2 linked regions of the Desulfocurvus vexinensis DSM 17965 genome follow. Each later gene encodes a partner of the first gene's protein in a complex. Links are inferred from orthologs where the notes say so. Each region holds a gene or a part of one and is shown in the gene's direction. Other genes may lie near its edges.

What was found.
Region 2: the proteins of tsaB (region 1) and tsaD are in contact, whole or in part, in a solved structure (PDB 4WQ4), measured with the Escherichia coli proteins. The link is inferred for Desulfocurvus vexinensis DSM 17965 from one-to-one orthologs.

What each region holds. Positions count from the first base shown.
Region 1 is NZ_JAEX01000001.1:371,012-377,952, reverse strand. What follows is about bases 2,164-4,978. They hold tsaB (tRNA (adenosine(37)-N6)-threonylcarbamoyltransferase complex dimerization subunit type 1 TsaB), read left to right. Parts: upstream 2,164-3,084; coding sequence 3,085-3,873; downstream 3,874-4,978. Other genes in these bases: G495_RS0101710 (flagellin N-terminal helical domain-containing protein), read left to right, coding at 4,197-4,978; rseP (RIP metalloprotease RseP), read left to right, coding at 2,164-3,080. In the rest of the region: G495_RS0101730 (phosphatidate cytidylyltransferase), read left to right, coding at 1-749; dxr (1-deoxy-D-xylulose-5-phosphate reductoisomerase), read left to right, coding at 758-1,954; more of rseP, read left to right, coding at 2,007-2,163; more of G495_RS0101710, read left to right, coding at 4,979-5,087; flagellar filament capping protein FliD, read left to right, coding at 5,241-6,905; flagellar export chaperone FliS, read left to right, coding at 6,926-6,941. UniProt on the Escherichia coli protein: Required for the formation of a threonylcarbamoyl group on adenosine at position 37 (t(6)A37) in tRNAs that read codons beginning with adenine.
Region 2 is NZ_JAEX01000002.1:513,413-520,537, forward strand. The notes cover bases 1,130-4,128. They hold tsaD (tRNA (adenosine(37)-N6)-threonylcarbamoyltransferase complex transferase subunit TsaD), read left to right. Parts: upstream 1,130-2,057; coding sequence 2,058-3,200; downstream 3,201-4,128. Other genes in these bases: fbp (class 1 fructose-bisphosphatase), read left to right, coding at 1,130-2,080; trxA (thioredoxin), read left to right, coding at 3,320-3,637; G495_RS0105335 (outer membrane protein assembly factor BamD), read left to right, coding at 3,864-4,128. Also shown: G495_RS0105315 (hypothetical protein), read left to right, coding at 63-872; more of fbp, read left to right, coding at 1,046-1,129; more of G495_RS0105335, read left to right, coding at 4,129-4,592; G495_RS0105340 (hypothetical protein), read left to right, coding at 4,680-5,567; fusA (elongation factor G), read left to right, coding at 5,619-7,125.

The sequences.
Region 1 (6,941 bases):
CGGCGCTGTCCAGCGCGGGGCTGTGGGAGTTCTACAGCATGTTCTGGAGCGGCGGGCGCCACGCCCCGCTCAAGGCGGCGGGCCTGGCCCTGGGCGTGCTCATCCTCTACGCCGGCAAGACCGGGCAGCCCTGGATGATCCTGGGCGCGCTCATCGGCGCCTTCTGGGTCTGCAACCTGTGGTTCCTGTGCCGCTACGCCGAGCGCCCCGAGGACCAGGGCGAGGAGTCCTCCTACGGCCGGGCCTCGGTGCTGCTCACGGGCCTGCTCTACCTGCCGGTGATGCTCCAGTTCCTGCTGGGCTTCGAGCGCATGGAGATCATCCTGGTGCTGCTGGCGACATTCGCCTCGGACACCGGGGCCTTCTACGCCGGGTCGCTCATCGGCGGCCCGAAGATCTGGCCCCGGGTCAGCCCCAAGAAGACCTGGGCGGGCAGCCTGGGCGGAATGACCACCAGCGTGGGCGTCTGCCTGCTGGCCGGGGCGGTGGACGAATTCTGGCTGGCCGGGGCCGGGGCGGGCAGGCCGTGGTGGATGTGGGCCCTGCTGGGCGCGGGGCTGAACGTCTCCTCCCAGTTCGGCGACTTCTTCGAGTCGGCCCTCAAGCGCCGCCTGGGCGTCAAGGACTCGGGCACCCTGCTGCCCGGCCACGGCGGCGTGCTCGACCGCATCGACAGCCTGCTGCTGGCCGTGGCCACCTACGCGGGGCTGGACGCCGTGTTCCACTTCTTCCGCGGCGCCGCCAACTAGGCCCCGCCATGCGCTACATCTCGCCCCTCGTTCCCCGGCCCGGCGGCCCCAGGCGGCTGGTGGTCCTGGGCAGCACCGGGTCCATCGGCGTCAGCGCGCTGCGCGTGGTGGCCGAGCATCCGGGGCGCTTCGAGGTCCTGGCCCTGGCCGGGGCGCGCAACGCCGCCCTGCTGGCCGCGCAGGCCGCTGCCCTGCGCCCGCCCCGGCTGGCGGTGCTCACCGCCGAGGCCGCCGGGGAGCTGCGCGCCCTGCTGCCCGCAGGCTACGCCCCCGAGATCCTCGTCGGCCCCGAAGCCTACGTCGAGCTGGCCACCCTGCCAGAGGCCGACACGGTGCTGGCGGCCCAGGTAGGCGCGGCGGGGCTGCCCCCGGCCCTGGCCGCCGCCCGCGCGGGCAAGGTCATCGCCCTGGCCAACAAGGAGGCCCTGGTGCTGGCCGGGCATCTGTTCCGCCAGGAATGCCACGCCTCCGGAGCCATGATCCTGCCCGTGGACTCGGAGCACAACGCCCTGTTCCAGGCCCTGGCCGGACACGACCCGCGCCATGTGCGCCGCCTGATCCTCACGGCCTCGGGCGGGCCCTTCCGGGGCAAGGGCCGCGCGGAGCTGGCCCGCGTCACCCGCGCCCAGGCCCTGGCCCACCCCAACTGGTCCATGGGCGCCAAGATCAGCGTGGACTCGGCGACCCTGATGAACAAGGGCCTGGAGGTCATCGAGGCCGCGCACCTCTTCGGCCTGGGGCCGGAGGCCATCGAGGTGGTGGTCCATCCGCAAAGCATCGTCCACTCGCTGGTGGAATACCACGACCGCTCGGTGCTCGCGCACCTCGGCCCGCCGGACATGCGCATCGCCATCGCCTACGCCCTGTGCTGGCCCGAGCGGGCCGCGCTGTCCCTGGAGCCGCTGGACCTGGTGCGCGCCGGGCACTTGACCTTCGAAGCCCCGGCATTAGATATCTTTCCTTGCCTGGCCTACGCCTTCCAGGCCCTAGCCGCGGGCCCGAGCCACCCCGTGGCCGTGAACGCCGCCAACGAGGTGGCCGTGGAACTGTTCCTGGCCGGGCAGATCGGCTTCCTGGACATCCCCGCCCTGGTGGGCCGGGCCCTGGAAGCCCACCAGCCCCGGCCCGTGGACAGCCTGGAAGCCATCCTGGAGCTGGACGGCGCCACCCGCGCCACGGTCCGCGCCTGGGCCGCCAACCCCTGACGCCGCCCCCCGCCCCCGCCGGGGCCGGGCCGCATACTGGAGACCCCCCGCGATGCAAGGTGCCTTCGCCGTCATCCTCGTTCTTGGAGCGCTGATCTTCTTCCACGAGCTGGGCCATTTCCTGGTCGCCCGGCTGCTGGGCATCGGGGTCAAGACCTTCTCCCTGGGCTTCGGGCCCCGGCTGCTGGCCTTCGACCGAGGCCGCACGCGCTACCAGCTTTCGCTCATCCCCCTGGGCGGCTACGTGCAGCTGGTGGGCGAGTCCGCCCAGGACGACCAGCCCGACGGCTTCACCGCCGCCGAAAACTTCGCCCTGCGCCCGCCGCTGCACCGCATGCTCGTGGTCGCCGCCGGGCCGGTGTTCAACTTCGTGCTGGCCTGGGTGGTGCTGTTTGGCATCTACGCCACGGCGGGCAAGACCGAGCTGGCCACCACCGTGGGCAGCGTGCAGGCGGGCAGCGCCGCCGAGGCCGCGGGCGTGCTGCCCGGCGACCACATCGCCGCCCTGGACGGCGTGACCGTGCACTTCTGGAACGACATGACCGAGCGCATCGCCGCCAACCAGGGCCAGCCCATCGCGCTGACCGTGGAGCGCGACGGCGCCGTCCTGGTCCTGGACGTGACCCCGCGCCTGTCCGAGCGGCGCTCCATCTTCGGGGAGACCATCACCACGCCCATGCTCGGCGTGGGCTCGGCGGGCGAGCTGGCCACCCTGCCCATGCACGCGGGCGCGGCCTTCATCGAGGGCGCCAGGGACACCTGGGGCTACATCGTGCTGACCTTCAAGGCCCTGGTCAAGATCGTGGAGCGCGTCATCCCCCTGGAGACAGTGGGCGGGCCGATCATGATCGCCCAGCTCGTGAGCCAGGGCGCCGAGCAGGGCATCGTCAGCGTGTTGCTGCTCACGGCCATCATCAGCGTGAACCTGGGGCTCATCAACCTCTTCCCCATCCCCGTGCTGGACGGCGGGCACATCCTGTTCTTCTCCCTGGAGATGATCTTCCGCCGCCCGGTGCCCGAGCGCTGGCAGATCATGACCACGCGCCTGGGCATCGTGTTCCTGGTGGCGCTCATGGGCCTGGCCATCTTCAACGACATCCTGCGGCTGTTCACCGCGCCGTCCTGACGCCGTGGCCCGCAAACGCCCCCAGACTCCCGAGCTGCGCCCGGCCCTGGTGCTGTGCGGCGCCGAGGAGCGCCTCCAGCTCGTGCTGGCCCAGGACGGCGCCGTGCTCGCCGCCCAGGAGCTGGCCGTGGGAGGGCGCGCCATGCAGCACACGGCCCCGGCCCTGGCGGGCCTGCTGGACGCCCTGGGCCTGACGGCGGCGGAGCTGACCGGGGTGGCCGTGGTGCGCGGGCCGGGCAGCTTCACCGGGCTGCGCATGACCATGGCCCTGGCCCTGGGCCTGGCCCGGGCGGCGGGCCTGCCCCTGGCCGGGCTGGACTACCTGCCCCTGCTGGCCGCCGGGCCCGCGCCGCTGCTTGGCGGCACCCTGGCGGTCGTCACCCATTCGCGCACGGGCCAGGTCTACATGCAGCCCTTCGCCATGCCCCAGGCCGCGCCCCTGGCCGGGCCCGCGCCCATGAGCCTGGAGGCCGCCGCCCGGGCCCTGGGGGCCCTGCCCGGGCCCTGCCGCGCCCTGGGCAGCGGGCTGCGCAACAACGCCGCGTTCTTCGACGCCGCCCTGCCCGGCATGGCCCTGCCCGACACGCGCTTCGACCAGCCCCTGCCCCATGTGCTGGCCCGCGCCGCGCAGGCCGCCGCCTTCGGCCCCGAGCCCCCCGAGCCCCTGTACCTGCGCGCCAGCGACGCCGAGGACAACCTCGCGGCCATTGCCGCCAGCCGGGGCCTGGACCCCGCCAGCGCCCGCCGCCAGCTGGACGAGGCCACCTCGCGCCTGGACGCCCCGCAGGCCTGAGCCCCACGCCAGCCCGGCCCGTTCCGCCCGCGTCCCTGGCCCCTGCCCCCCGCCAGCCGCGCCCCTGGCGCCGTTTCCCGCTTCCGCCCCGGCCCCCGCGCCCCCGCTGCCCGCGCGCCAGCTGCGCCCACTGCCCCGCGCCCCCAGGGCAGGACGCACCAAATCGCACCCGCCCCCTAAAGCCACACCTCCGCCCCGCCGATGAGACCTGCAACACGCGGACACAGCCCGGCAAGGACAGCCAGGCGGCGCCCCGTGGGCCTTATGCATAACCCGGCAGGGACGCCGGGCGCAGAGAACAGACTTTCATGGAGGAAAGTGGCATGTCTCTGGTCATCAACACAAACCTGATGGCGATCAACGCCGCCAGGAACCTGAGCAACTCCTTCGGGGCGCTCGGCACGTCGGTCCGCCGGCTGTCGTCCGGGCTGCGCATCGGCACCGCCGCCGACGACGCGGCGGGCATGGCCGTGCGCGAAATCATGCGTTCGGAAATCGCGGCCCTGCACCAGGGCGCCCGCAACGCCAACGACGCCATCTCGCTGCTCCAGACCGCCGACGGCGCCCTGGGCGTCATCGACGAGAAGCTGATCCGCATGAAGGAGCTGGCGGAACAGGCGGCCACGGGAACGTACAACTCCGACCAGCGCCTGCTCATCGACTCCGAGTACCAGGCCATGGCCTCGGAAATCACCCGTATCGCCAACGCCACGGACTTCAACGGCATCTACCTGCTCAACGGCAACCTCTCCGGGAGCACGCACGACGGCTCGGGGATCATGCCCACGGGCAAGATGAAGATCCACTTCGGCACGGGCAACGACTGCTCGGAGGACTACTACTACATCCAGATCAACACGGCCACGGCCTCGGCCCTGGGCGTGGGCAACCAGGCCCCGGCGGGCGCAGGCTACTCCATCTCCACCCAGTCCGCCGCGCAGAACGCCCTGGACGCCCTCAACGAGGCCATCGTCTCCAAGGACAACATCCGGGCCAGCCTCGGCGCGCTGCAAAACAGGCTGGAGAACACCATCACCAACCTGGAGGTCCAGGCCGAGAACCTCCAGGCCTCGGAGTCGCGCATCTCCGACGCGGACGTGGCCCTGGAGATGACCGAATTCGTGCGCCAGCAGATCCTGACCCAGTCCGCGGTGGCCATGCTGGCCCAAGCCAACAGCCTGCCGCGTCTGGCCATGCAGCTGCTCGGCGGCTAGCCGCCCGGGGCCCCCTGCGCCCCGCCCCGGGCCGCCTGCCCGGGCCGCGCCCCTCCGGCGCGGCCCGGCTGGCTGTTTCCTGGCACCAACCTTGCAGCCGCCTGGGCGGCGACCTCTGGCCAGGAATTTTTTGCACGTGAGGAGCGACGCGACATGCCCGGCGACTATCTCAGCTCAGGAGCGATCCACTTCACCGGCCTTGGCAACGGCACGGACTTCGACTCCATCATCGATGCCATGGTCCAGGCCCAGAGCGTGCACAAGCAGCGGCTCATCACCTGGCGCACCGACTGGGAAAACAAGCAGATCGCCTTCAAGGAGCTCAACACCATGCTCCTGGGGCTCAAGACGCACATGCAGGGCATGGACACCATGGACGAGTTCTTCATCAAGAACGTGGGCGCGTCCAACGCCACCGTGGCCACCGCCACGGCCTCCAGCACCGCCGTCAGCGCCACGCACACCGTGGTCGTGACCCAGATCGCCAGGACCGACATCCAGACCAACCTGGCCACCGGCTTCGCCAGCAAGACCGCCAGCGTCGCCGGGGCCGATGGCGTGCTGGAGCTGACCTACGGCACCGCCTCCCCCCAGACCATGTCCATCGACGTGGCCGCGGGCACGACCCTGGAAGCCCTGGTCAACCAGATCAACAAGGACCCCGACAACCCCGGGGTGCGCGCCAGCATCGTCTACAACGGCTCGACCTACCACCTGCAGGTGCGCGGCCTGGACATGGGCGCCGACAACACCGTGGACATCGGCGCGGGCACGACCCTGGCGGGCTTCGGCGCCGCCAGCTGGACCAACACCCAGACCGCCCAGAACGCCCAGTTCACCGTGGACGGACTGGCCATCGACTCCACCTCCAACACCGTGGCCGACGTGGTGGAAGGCCTGACCTTCACCGTCAAGGACCCCGGCACCTCGGTCATCACCGTCGCCAACGACGACGCGGCCATCCTGGAGAACGTGCGCGGCTTCGTGGACAAGATCAACGAGGTGCGCACCGCGCTCATCAACCTGACCAAGTTCAACGAGCAGACCCAGCAGGGCTCGCTGCTTACGGGCAACTACGGGGTGCAGATCATCAGCTCCCAGCTCAAGGAGATCACCGCAGGCAAGGGCCTGGGCTTCGACTACGACGACGACGTGATCTCCACCCTGGGCCAGATTGGCATCACCACCGACGCCGAGGAGGGCTCGCCCACGCGCGGGCTGCTGCTGCTCGACGAGACCAAGTTCAAGAAGGCCCTGACCGACCACCCCGACGAGGTCGCCAGCCTGTTCAGCGTCAGCTACGATGGTTCGACGGACTCGCCGGACTTCCTCTACGCCGGGCACATCACGGGCATGACCAAGGCCGGGAGCTACGCCGTGGAGTACACCACCAACGGCTCGGGCGCCATCGTCTCGGCCACCATCGGCGGCTACGCGGCGACCATCAGCGGCACGACTCTCACCGGCCCGGCCAACACGCCCGTGGCCGGTCTGTCCATCTCCGCCGTGAACACCACTGCCTCGAGCACCTTCAGCGGCGAAATCCACCTCAAGCTCGGCAAGGCGGGCGAGATCACCGAAAAGCTCACCAACCTGACCAGCTCGGTTTCCGGGCCGCTGCACATCCTGCAGAAGAACTACCAGACCATCATCAACAACATTAACAAGAAGATATCCTACGAAGAGGACCGCATCGCGCGCACGGAAAGCACCATGCGCATGCGCTTCGCCCGGCTGGAGGCCACCTTGTCCTATTACGAGAACATGAAGACCTCCCTCGAAAACCAGACCAAGCAGCTGTCCTCCTCGACCTCGTAACCCAGCATCCGGAGATTCCCATGCTCAAGGCCGCCA
Region 2 (7,125 bases), on another replicon or contig:
TGCGGGGAGCCGCCGCCGCGCGGCCCGTTGCCCTGCACCACGCCCAGACGAGGGGTTGGAACTTGAAACGCTTCTTCGCTGTTGTCGCCTTGACCGCCGCCCTGGGCCTGCTTCCGGGCTGCGAGACCCTGGACAAGACCTGGTCGGCCACCAAGACGACGACCCACAAGTACTACAAGGGCTACCTCAACACCGACCCCAGCATCGACTACGAGGCCCGGGACTGGACCTCCAGCGAGGCCAAGCTCGCCGAGCTGTTCGCCCCGGTGGACAAACCCGCCCACACCCTGGCCATCGCCCTCAACCGCCAGGATGCCTTCCCCGGGGACGCTTGGGTCCAGACCTTGTTCGCCGACTATCCCTGGATGAGCGGGCTGGTGGTGGCGACCCTGGATGGCGAAATCGTCATGCAGCGCCCCGAGACAGCCCTCAAGCCCCTGAATTTCGCACCGCTGCTGGCCCACGGCGAGGCCCTGGCCGACCGCAGGCTGCGCGCCCATGTGGACATGACGCCCCTGGGCCCGGAGGTCTACATGGCCACGGGCATGTTCCGGGGCAACGAGCTGGTGGGCGCCATCATGGTCCATTTCGACATCCGCAACCTCCTGGAATTCAGCCCCGAGCCCGGGGCGCTGGTGGTGGTCACCGCCGAGCAGACCCTCTGGGCCGGAGCGGACGACGCCGCCACCCAGGCCGTGCGCGCCCAGCCCTGGGCCGAGATCCTCGCCGACGAGAGCCATGGCCGCTTCACCGCCGATGGACGGGAATACATCTGGCTGTGCCGCTTCCTGGGCGACCTCAAGCTGGTCTACGCCACCGCGGCGGTGGAGGACGAGGAGTCCTCCGGGTTCTCCTTCTTCGGGCTGTTCTAGCCCGCTTAGCCGGGCCGTCCTGCCGGGGCGGCCCGCCGCGTCCGCTCTTTCCTTCTTTTTTCACGCCCCAGGGGGGCGGATTGCCACGTCGGCTTTACTGCCGCCCGGCGCTGGTTTATGACAAGCCGTTGCGCGCGGTGCGCAACGCGTCGCATCGCCAACGGAGGTCACGCATGCGCCAGGTCACGGTCACCGAGCATCTGCTGCAGCACCAGAAGAAATCCCCCATGGCCACGGGCCGGTTCACCCTGCTGCTCAACGAGCTGATCCTTTCGGCCAAGCTCATCTCGCGCGAGGTGACCAAGGCCGGGCTGGTGGACGTGCTCGGCTTCACCGGCGAAACCAACGTCCAGGGCGAGAAGGTGCGCAAGCTCGACGAGTTCGCCAACAACGTGCTCATCCACCGCCTGCGCCGCTCGGGCGTGCTGTGCGCCATGGCCTCCGAGGAGAACGGCGACCTGATCCAGGTTTCCGGCGACCTGCCCCACGGCGACTACATCCTGATTTTCGACCCCCTGGACGGCTCGTCGAACATCGATGTCAACGTGAGCATCGGCACCATCTTTTCCATTTATCGCCGTCCGCTGCACAAGAGCCCCGGGGCGCCCTCCCTGGCCGAGGTGCTCCAGCGCTGCGACAAGCAGGTGGCCGCCGGGTATTTCATCTACGGCTCCTCGACCATGATGGTCTACACCACGGGCAACGGCGTCCACGGCTTCACCCTGGACCCCAGCGTGGGCGAATTCCTGCTCTCGCACCCGGACATGAAGATTCCCGAAAGCGGGCGCATCTATTCGGTCAACGAGTCGTACTGGAACTCCTGGGACACGGCGACCCAAAGCGCCGTCACCCACTTCCGCAATGCGAAAAACGCCCGCGGCAAGCCCTATTCCTCGCGCTACATCGGCTCGCTGGTGGCCGACTTCCACCGCAACCTGCTCTACGGCGGCATCTTCATGTATCCCGCCCGGCGCGGCGAGGACGGCTCCTACTCGGGCAAGCTGCGCCTGACCTGCGAGGCCGCGCCCATGGCCTTCATCGTGGAGCAGGCGGGCGGCATGGCCACCGACGGGGTCAACCGCATCATGGAATACACGCCCACCGAGCTGCACCAGCGGGTGCCGCTGTTCGTGGGCTCGCTCGAAGACGTGCGCGCGGTGCGCGAGATCATGCTGCGGGGTGGGTGTGACACTGTGCCTGGGCGTTGAGACCTCCTGCGACGAAACGGCCCTGGCCCTGGTGCGCGACGGCCAGCTGCTGGCCCAGCGCATCGCCACCCAGGTCGGGGCCCACGCGGTGTTCGGCGGGGTAGTGCCCGAGCTGGCCTCGCGCGAGCACCTGCGCGCCCTGGGGCCGCTGCTGGACGGCCTTGTGGCCGACACGGGCGTGGCCTTGGGCGAGCTGGACGCCGTGTGCGTGGCGCGCGGCCCGGGGCTGCTGGGCAGCCTGCTGGTGGGCATGAGCCTGGCCAAGGGCCTCGTGCTGGCCACGGGCGCGGCCCTGGTGGGCGTGAACCACCTCTGGGCCCACCTGCTGGCCCCGGCCCTGGAGCGGCCCATGGCCTTCCCGGCCCTGGGGCTGCTCGTTTCCGGCGGGCACACCCAGACCTACCGCATGGACAACCCCGTGGCCTTCACCACCCTGGGCCGGACCCTGGACGACGCGGCGGGCGAGGCCTTCGACAAGGCCGCCAAGACCCTGAACCTGCCGTACCCCGGCGGGCGGTTCATCGACGTGCTCGGCCAGCTGGCCGAGGCGGACCCGGCGCTCTTCCCCCGGCCCTACGTGGCCAACGACAACCTGGACTTCAGCTTCTCGGGCCTGAAGACGGCCATGGTCAACCACGTGGCGGCCAACCCGGACCTGCGCGCCCCGGCCCTGGTGGACGACCTGGACGCTTTGGTGGCGGCGCTACGCGCCCGGGGCGCCCTGGAGCCCCTGGCCCGGGCCTGCGCCTCGTACAACCTGGCCGTGGCCGACACGCTACGCATCAAGACCGCCCGTGCCCTGGACGCCAGCCCGGGGGTGCGCTCCCTGGTGGTCGCGGGGGGCGTGGCGGCCAACGGCATGGTCCGCGCGGCCATGACCGCCCTGGCCCGCGAGCGCGGGCTGGACATCGTGCTGCCGTCCCTGGCGCTGTGCACCGACAACGCGGCCATGATCGCCCTGGCCGGGGAGTATCTCTTCAAGGCCGGATACCGCCACGGGCTGGACCTGGAGGCCGTGCCCCGGGGCCGGAGCATCCCCTGGGACTACCTGCAAGGGGCGCCTGGCCAGGCCCGGGCCGGTGGCGATTGGACTCTTGACACCCGGACGGGGCGCCCTTAGGGTTGAGAGACTCAGGCAAGGTTTTGCGGGCGGGCCCCGGGAGCTTTGCAGGGGGCGAATTTTTTTGCTGCCGCTTCCGGCGGACGGTGGAACCGGTAAGAACGACAAAGGAGTACGATATGGCTTTGCAGGTTTCCGACGGCAATTTCGAGTCCGAAGTGTTGCAGTGCGATCTGCCCGTGCTGGTGGATTTCTGGGCTCCGTGGTGCGGCCCCTGCAGGGCCATGGGCCCGGTCGTGGACGAGCTGGCCACCGAGTTCGCCGGGCAGGTCAAGGTCGCCAAGATGAACGTGGACGAGAACCAGGCCACCCCCAGCAAGTACGGCATCCGCGCCATCCCGACCCTCATTCTCTACAAGAACGGCGAGGTCGTGGAGCAGGTCACGGGCGCCGTGTCCAAGAGCAGCATCAAGGAAATGCTCAGTTCCAAGCTGTAGGTCGGCTCCGGTTCTGTTTTCCCGGGCGGCACCGGCGCCAGCCGGGCCGCCCTTTTTTCATGTGGCGGCAAAGGGTTGCCCGTGGCCGGGGGCGGTTTTTTTCCGGGCTTGACCGCAAGGCCACTGGTTGGGTACGAACCTTTCGGATGAGCTTCGCCCACAGCGCCTGGGCGCGTCCGTGGACCGGGCATCCCGCCCGGACGGGCAACACCGCGCAACGGTACACATGAACAGAATCCCTCGCCTCCTGGCCGTGATGGTGATGCTCCTTGGCCTTTCCGGCTGCGGCTACATCGACTACTTCCTGCTGCCCCCCCCCGAGGACACGGCGCAGGAGCTGTACGAAGCCGGGGCGGAGGCCATGCAGGACAAGGACTACATGCAGGCCGCGGAGTACTTCCAGCGCCTCAAGGACCGCTATCCCTTCAGCCCCTATACGGCCCGGGCCGAGATCGGCCTGGGCGACGCCTACTTCCTGGCCGAGCAGTATATCCCCGCTTCCGACGCCTACGTGGAGTTCGAGGCGCGGCACCCGCGCCACGAGATGATCGAGTACGTGCTCTTCCAGATCGGCATGGCCAACTACAAGAGCGCCACGGCCATCGACCGGCCCATGGACCGCATCGACTCGGCCATCGAATATTTCCGGCGCGTGGTCGAGGAGTACCCCGACGGCAAGTACGCGCCCCAGGCCCGGGACTACATCGTCGAGTGCCGCCGCAAGCACGCCGAGCACGAGATCTTCGTGGCCGACTTCTACTGGAACCTCGAGCGCTACGGCGCCGCCTGGACCCGCTACCGCCACGTGGCCGACAATTACGCCGACCTGCCCGAGGTGGTGGCCTACGCCGAGCAGCGGGCCAAGGTGGCCTACCTGCGCCACCAGCAGGGCGCGTCCGACAAGGAACGCGAACGCGAACAGGGCAGCTGGAAGCAGTGGTTCGAGTGGCTGTAGGGTGATGCACCTGGAAAACGGCCCTCAAAGGGCCGTTTTTTTCTTGGCGCCCGGCCTGCCGGGCGCCCGGCACGGGGAGGGCAGGGCATGAGCCAAGGATATTTCCCGCGGTGGGCCGAGGAACTCGCGGTGCCCGACGAGGCGTTCGCCCGGGCCTATGCGGCTCTGGACGGCACGCGCCGCGCCTGGATCAAGAAGACCATCGCCCAGGTCCACGCCCTGGCGGGGCCCATGGCCGACCCCCTGGGCGAGCACGGCGTGATCCATCGCCAGGGCTTCGCCTCGCGCCTGCGCGTCGCGCCCCGGGACTGCGCGGTGCTCTTCCTGGACGACTCCTGCGCCTCGGCCCCGCAGGCCGTGGCCGCCGCCGTGCCCATGCTGCTGTCCGGGGTGCCCAACCTGTGCGCCGTGCGCGTGCACGCCGGGCCGCCCGCCGCCGACGACGTGCTGGCCGCCCTGGAACTGGCAGGCCTGGAGACGGTCTTCCACCTGGACGAGGCCCAGGCGCGCCAGTTCATGACCTTCCTGGTCAACGGCGGCTCGGCAGTGGCGCTGTTCCTCGGCCAGGGCCAGGCCCTGGACGGCTTGCGCACGGCTGCGGGCTACGCCGCCCCGCCCCTGCGCCTGTGGCGGCCCTTCGCCGTGGAGCGGGTAGGCGTGCTGGCCGGGCCCGGCTGCAACTGGGACTGGCCGACCCTGGCCTGGGTCCACGCCTGCGCCACGGTGGACGTCTACGGCGCGCGCACGGCCATCCCCGGGCTGCCCCCGGGCGGGCGGCGCAGGCCCGGCGGCCTGCGGGCCCTGCTGGCGGGCGGCTACCCGGTGCTCTATGTGCCCGAAGACGCGCTGCCCCAGGCCCTGGAGGCCACGCCCCTGGCCCTGGCCCCCGGGCAGGAGGGCTGCTGGGCCTGGCCCGGGCTGGACGCGTGGCTGTTCCACGGCCAGAGCCTGGCCTTGTCGGACTGCTCCCGGTAGCCCGGGCTGCGGCAGCATCACAGCAACCCGGCGCAGCCCAGGGAGCCAAGCATGTCCAAGAAGGTGGCCATCCCCAAGGATTTCCTGCATTCCTTGCGCAATATCGGCATCATCGCCCACATCGACGCGGGCAAGACCACGCTGACCGAGCGCATCCTGTACTACTCCGGACGCATCCACCGCATGGGCGAGGTCCACGACGGCACCGCGACCATGGATTTCATGCCCGAGGAGCAGGAGCGCGGCATCACCATCGGCTCGGCCTGCACCACCTGCCAGTGGAACGGGGCGACCATCAACCTCATCGACACCCCCGGACACGTGGACTTCACCATCGAGGTGGAGCGCTCCCTGCGCGTGCTCGACGGGGCGGTGGGCGTGTTCTGCGCCGTGGGCGGGGTGGAGCCGCAGTCCGAGACCGTGTGGCGCCAGTCGGTGAAGTTCCATGTGCCCAAGCTGGCCTTCGTGAACAAGATGGACCGCCCGGGGGCGGACTTTGCCGCCGTGCTCGACGCCATGCGCGAGCGCCTGGGCGCCGTGCCCCTGCCGCTCACGGTGCCCGTGGGCTCCGGGCAGGAGTTTGCGGGCGTCATCGACCTGGTGGCCATGCGCCGCCTGCATTTCGACCCCCAGACCCAGGGCGCCGAAGTCCGCGCCGAGGCCCTGGACGCCGAGGACGAGGCCCTGGCCGCCCCCTGGCGCGAGCGGATGCTCGAGACTCTGGCCGAGGCCGACGAGGCGTTCCTGGAAGTCTACCTGGGCGGCGGCGACATCGCCGCAGGCGCCATCCGCGAGGCCGTGCGCCGGGCCACTCTGCGCCTGGCCCTGGTGCCGGTGTTCGCGGGCTCGGCCCTGCGCAACATCGGCGTGCAGCCGCTGCTGGACGGCGTATGCGCCTATCTGCCCAGCCCGGCGGACGTGCCCGGGCAGGAGGGGCTGGACCCCGCCTCCGGCCAGCGCGTGACCCTGCCGCCCGACCCCCGGGGCCCGCTGGCGGCCCTGGCCTTCAAGGTCAGCATGGACACCGGGCGCAAGGTCGTGCTGCTGCGCGTGTATTCGGGCATGGTCGAGGCCGGGCAGACGGTGTACAACGTGACCCAGGGGCAGGAGGAGCGCGTGGCGCGCCTGTTCCGCCTGCACGCCGGGCACAAGGAGAAGGTCGATCACGCCTTCGCGGGCGAGATCGTGGCTGCGGCGGGCATGAAATTTTCGCGCACGGGCGACACCCTGTGCGCGCAGGACCGCCAGATCGTGCTGGAGCGCATCGACGACTACCGGCCCGTGATCTCCCTGGCCCTGGAGCCGCGCAACGCCGCCGAGGCCGACAGGCTGGAGGAAGTGCTGCACAAGATGCTCATGGAGGACCCGACCCTGGAGATGCGCCGCGACGAGGGCACGGACCAGCTGCTGCTGTCGGGCATGGGCGAGCTGCATCTGGAGGTCGTGCTCGAGCGCATCCGCCGCGAATACGGGGTGGACCCGCGCGCGGGCAGGCCGCAGGTGGTTTTCCGCGAGACCGTGCGCAGCGCGGGGCAGGGCGAGGGCGAATTCGACCGCG